DNA from 2 places in the Lactiplantibacillus brownii genome. Region 2 is predicted to be linked to the other one. Evidence: predicted binding sites of a transcription regulator. Region 2 holds the regulator's gene; the other holds the start of a gene.

Region 1 (2,203 bases), 240 kb from region 2:
TTTTTAGCCAAAATCGACCACTGCCGATTGACTAAAGCATCAAAGTTTTCTTCTAATATAATGTAAGCTAAATTTGGCGCGCTTTCATCATTTTCAGTTTGTAGCATTAATGCTTGCTGTAAACTGCGTGCCCCAACACCCGGTGGATCAAGTTGCTGTAACAAGGTAACGGCATCTAATAGTTCTACCGGAGTTGCCTCAGTTTCAGCCATCACTTGTTGATCATCGACTTTTAAATAACCATTCACATCGACATATTCAATCAGCGCCAAAACGATTTTACGGAGCTTAGTATCCCGCATTGTCAAATGAATCTGATCTAATAAGTATTCAAATAATGAATGCTGGTTCGTGGTTGACACCCGCTCGATAAAATCTGCATGGGCCGTCGTATTTTTAGCTGCACTTAAACTCGCATGATTCGCATTCCAATTAGTGTCGACGTCAATCAAGGGATTTTCAAGCGCCTTTTGGGTCAGAAAATCCCGCAATTCCTCGACATTAAATTGCAGCATCTGAATTGACTGCTGTAACCGTTGCGTCATGGCTAACTTTTGACTTTGACGTTGCTGCTGACGAAAGCCTGGTCCTAATGCCATCATTAATTCCTCCCAAAACATTTTTATTAATAACCCTTGTGTTTTTATCCATAATCCGCTAAACTATAATATGTTGTTTAGGCGCCCGTAGTGTAATGGATCGCACGTAAGATTCCGGTTCTTGAAATGGGGGTTCGATTCCCTCCGGGCGCATCAGTTGCTGAGATTATTCTCAGCTTTTTTTATACTTACTTTTACGGAATAGTCACAAATGCACCGCTTTCATCATACCATACTCCAACCGCTCACCAACACCTGAGCTCGCAAGTTGGTCAATAATTTTAGACCGAAAAAAAGAGATTGGGATCACCCAATCTCAAGCCGTATATGATAGAAGCCTAAGTATACCATGAAACCACGCAAAACGGAATTTTGTTTTTGAGGTTTTTCTTTTGACCTTTACTGACCTTAGCGGTAAACTACATTTATATTAGCAAGCAGCTAATTAATCTATTGAAACCTTAGGAGGCTAACAAGTTATGTATCCAGTGCCTACAGTTATCGAACAGTCATCACGTGGCGAACGTGCTTATGACATTTATTCACGACTTTTAAAGGACCGTATCATCATGTTATCTGGTCCCATTGAAGACAATATGGCGAATGCGATCATTGCCCAATTACTCTTCTTGGATGCCCAAGATTCTGATAAAGACATCTACCTTTATATCAACTCACCCGGTGGCGTCGTTACCGCTGGCTTAGCTATCTATGACACCATGAACTTCATCAAATCTGATGTTCAAACGATCGTCATGGGGATGGCAGCTTCAATGGCCAGTGTCTTGGCATCATCCGGAACTAAGGGCAAGCGGTTTGCTTTACCTAATTCAGAAATCTTGATTCACCAACCATCTGGTGGTGCTCAAGGTCAACAAACTGAAATCGAAATTGTTGCCGAAGAAATTTTGAAGACTCGTAAGAAGATCAACGAAATCTTGGCTAACAATTCTGGTCAATCAATTGAAAAATTGAACCACGATACTGAACGTGATAACTACTTAACAGCTCAAGAAGCTAAAGATTACGGTTTGATCGATGATATCATGGAAAACAACAGTTTGAAATAAGTTAAATGAATTGAGCTGACTGTGAAGTGCAATAGAAAAGTTAGACAAATGGTAATTTAATTTATGCTGCTAAGGCTTGAGTCCTGTAACTTATAGGGCTTAAGCCTTTTGTCTTCATTGAAATTCGATCATGATTAAACCATTCAATATAAGCGTTTAGGATACCGCGTAATTCGGTAATATTCTTGATCTTGTATTGGTTCAAACACTCCCGCTTAAGTAGACTAAAGAAACTCTCTACGGGTGCGTTATCATGACAATTCCCTTTTCGGGACATGCTTTGAATAATGCCCATTTCTTTGAGCTTTGATTGATAACCAGGAATTTGATATTGCCATCCTTGGTCGGAATGGAGGATTGGGTGAAGATCATTTGGAATATGCTTTTGGGCTGTCCTTAAGGTCGCTTTGATTAGCTTCTTATTAGGTGAATAACTTGTCACTGCTGAGAGCACTTCCTTACTGGCTTCGTCAATAATGACTGAGATATAGCTCCATTTACCATTATATAGTGCCACTTGGGTTACATCAGTGT
Region 2 (2,203 bases):
GCTAACGAATCTAGGGTTGGGGTGCCTTCAGCTTTTTTGCCACCACGCGTTTGACCATTAGTTTTACGCTTACCCATGGCATCACTGACACCAAGTTTTCGTAACACTACTTTGCGTGTTTGTCCTAAATCTAAGTTTAAGTTCATTAAGATACGCGAGGACAGGATACTTTCATCAGACAACATCGCTAATAGGAGATGTTCAGTCCCAATCTTGTTGGCACCCAAACGTTTGGCCTCATCACCCGCCACAGACAAAATTTCCTTTGCTTTTGGTGAATAAGGTAAATAGGTCTCTTTGCCGACATTACTTAAGGTGCCATAACCCGTGAAACGTTCGATCTCTTCACGAATATCATCTTCCGTAACCGCATATTGTTGTAAGACTTTGTTAGCAATCCCATTTTTCTCGATGGCCAATGCTAATAATAAATGTTCCGTTCCCACTGCTTGGTGTTTAAAATACTTAGCCTGTTCTTGCGCTAAAACTAAGACACTCTTGGCACTCGGGGTAAATAGGTTATCCATTGCGATTCCTCGCTTTCTTTAACTTTCGTAACGCAGGTGGTTCAAGATTCCAATAATGATGCGCGCTCGTAAACTGTTTTCCAAGTCATGATCATCAACGCCTAGCGTATTCCGATCAGTCGCGACTAAAATTAATTGGGCTTCCCTGCGATTCAATACATCATCCTCATAGAGGCTTTGGACGACCGCGTAGGCATCCCGTTGCGTTATTGAATCCCCAATCACTTGAATCAGGGTGTCCAAAACGTCAGCGTCATCCAAGAGGTTAACCTTCTCGATTCGAATGTAACCACCACCGCCACGTTTGCTTTCTACTAAGTAACCGTTTTGAATGGTAAAACGAGTCTTAATCACATAATTGATTTGAGAAGGGACCACATTGAACAAGTCAGCAATTTCTGACCGCCGAATTTCAACATGCTCAGCGTCCGCCAAAATACTTTTTAAATATTTTTCGATGATATCGGAGATATTTTGACTTTGCATCTGCTTCACCCTTTACATTATCTTTGACTAATATTGACTTTCATTATACGAGGATAACCAGAAATTGCAAAGAATTTCACCTAAAGGGCGGTACAGATAGGCCTCTCACGGTTGTTACAGCATAGCACGCCCCTGACCTGCATTCAATTGATTGGACTGAAAATTGCCTTAGCGGCCAAAAATTATGGCGAGCTGGTGGTTAAGATATTGTAGCTACTCTATCGCTTGTCTGTCTCTGTTGCTCAGCACGCTCCAGCATCAGTTCAGGCCAACCGAATTGGCAAGTTAAATGGATAATTGTAACGATGAGTACGACGTTAAACAAGCTTTGGGCACAAAAAAATCCAGCCTAATTGACTGGATCCTTCTGTGGTTTAGTCCTCATCGGGAAAACAGGATTTGAACCTGCGACCCCTACGTCCCGAACGTAGTGCTCTACCAAGCTGAGCTACTTCCCGTTAAAAAATTTAAATAAAAAGCCCTAGTTACAATAACTAAGACTGTTTTGATCGATCGGGAAAACAGGATTCGAACCTGCGACCCCCTGGTCCCAAACCAGGTGCTCTACCAAGCTGAGCTATTTCCCGATACTAAATGCACCCAGTAGGAGTCGAACCTACAACCTTCTGATTCGTAGTCAGACACTCTATCCAATTGCGCTATGGGTGCATATTTAAAATGCCGAGGACCGGGATCGAACCGGTACGGTTATCACTAACCGCAGGATTTTAAGTCCTGTGCGTCTGCCAATTCCGCCACCCCGGCAAATTAAAAGCGGAAGACGAGATTCGAACTCGCGACCCCCACCATGGCAAGGTGATGTTCTACCACTGAACTACTTCCGCAAAAAAAATATTAAATTATGGAAAATGCCGACTAGAGGATTCGAACCTCCGACCTCCTCATTACTAGTGAGATGCTCTGCCAACTGAGCTAAGTCGGCATGTGCGGGTGAAGGGACTCGAACCCCCACGTCGTAAGACACTAGAACCTAAATCTAGCGCGTCTGCCAGTTCCGCCACACCCGCATGATTAATAAGTAATCATGCCTTGTTGTCGTTCCAAGCAGTACTTACTGGTAAGCCTTGACAACTATTTAACTTTATCATCATGTTGAATAATTGTCAACATATTTTTAACTTTAATGGATAAATATACTTTTTGGACGCATATTTTCCGACAAGAAATAT

Evidence for each region. The regulator CtsR, encoded in region 2, represses protease genes until heat stress. The targets are predictions, from matches to a motif close to TTGGTCAAAAAAGGTCAAANA.
Region 1: a site for CtsR is predicted at 989-1,009, ahead of clpP (ATP-dependent Clp endopeptidase proteolytic subunit ClpP). Genes of this name have one in related genera too.

What each region holds. Positions count from the first base shown of each region.
Region 1 covers NZ_JAVCWF010000001.1:717,608-719,810, reverse strand. The annotation lists gene rpoN (RNA polymerase factor sigma-54) at 1-599, opposite strand, end outside; tRNA gene RA086_RS03000 (tRNA-Arg) at 681-752, shown strand; gene clpP (ATP-dependent Clp endopeptidase proteolytic subunit ClpP) at 1,079-1,669, shown strand; gene RA086_RS02990 (IS3 family transposase) at 1,731-2,203, opposite strand, start outside.
Region 2 covers NZ_JAVCWF010000001.1:954,238-956,440, reverse strand. The annotation lists gene RA086_RS04145 (ATP-dependent Clp protease ATP-binding subunit) at 1-527, opposite strand, end outside; gene RA086_RS04140 (CtsR family transcriptional regulator) at 546-1,013, opposite strand; tRNA gene RA086_RS04135 (tRNA-Pro) at 1,398-1,471, opposite strand; tRNA gene RA086_RS04130 (tRNA-Pro) at 1,527-1,600, opposite strand; tRNA gene RA086_RS04125 (tRNA-Arg) at 1,609-1,682, opposite strand; tRNA gene RA086_RS04120 (tRNA-Leu) at 1,693-1,778, opposite strand; tRNA gene RA086_RS04115 (tRNA-Gly) at 1,787-1,858, opposite strand; tRNA gene RA086_RS04110 (tRNA-Thr) at 1,884-1,956, opposite strand; tRNA gene RA086_RS04105 (tRNA-Leu) at 1,960-2,041, opposite strand.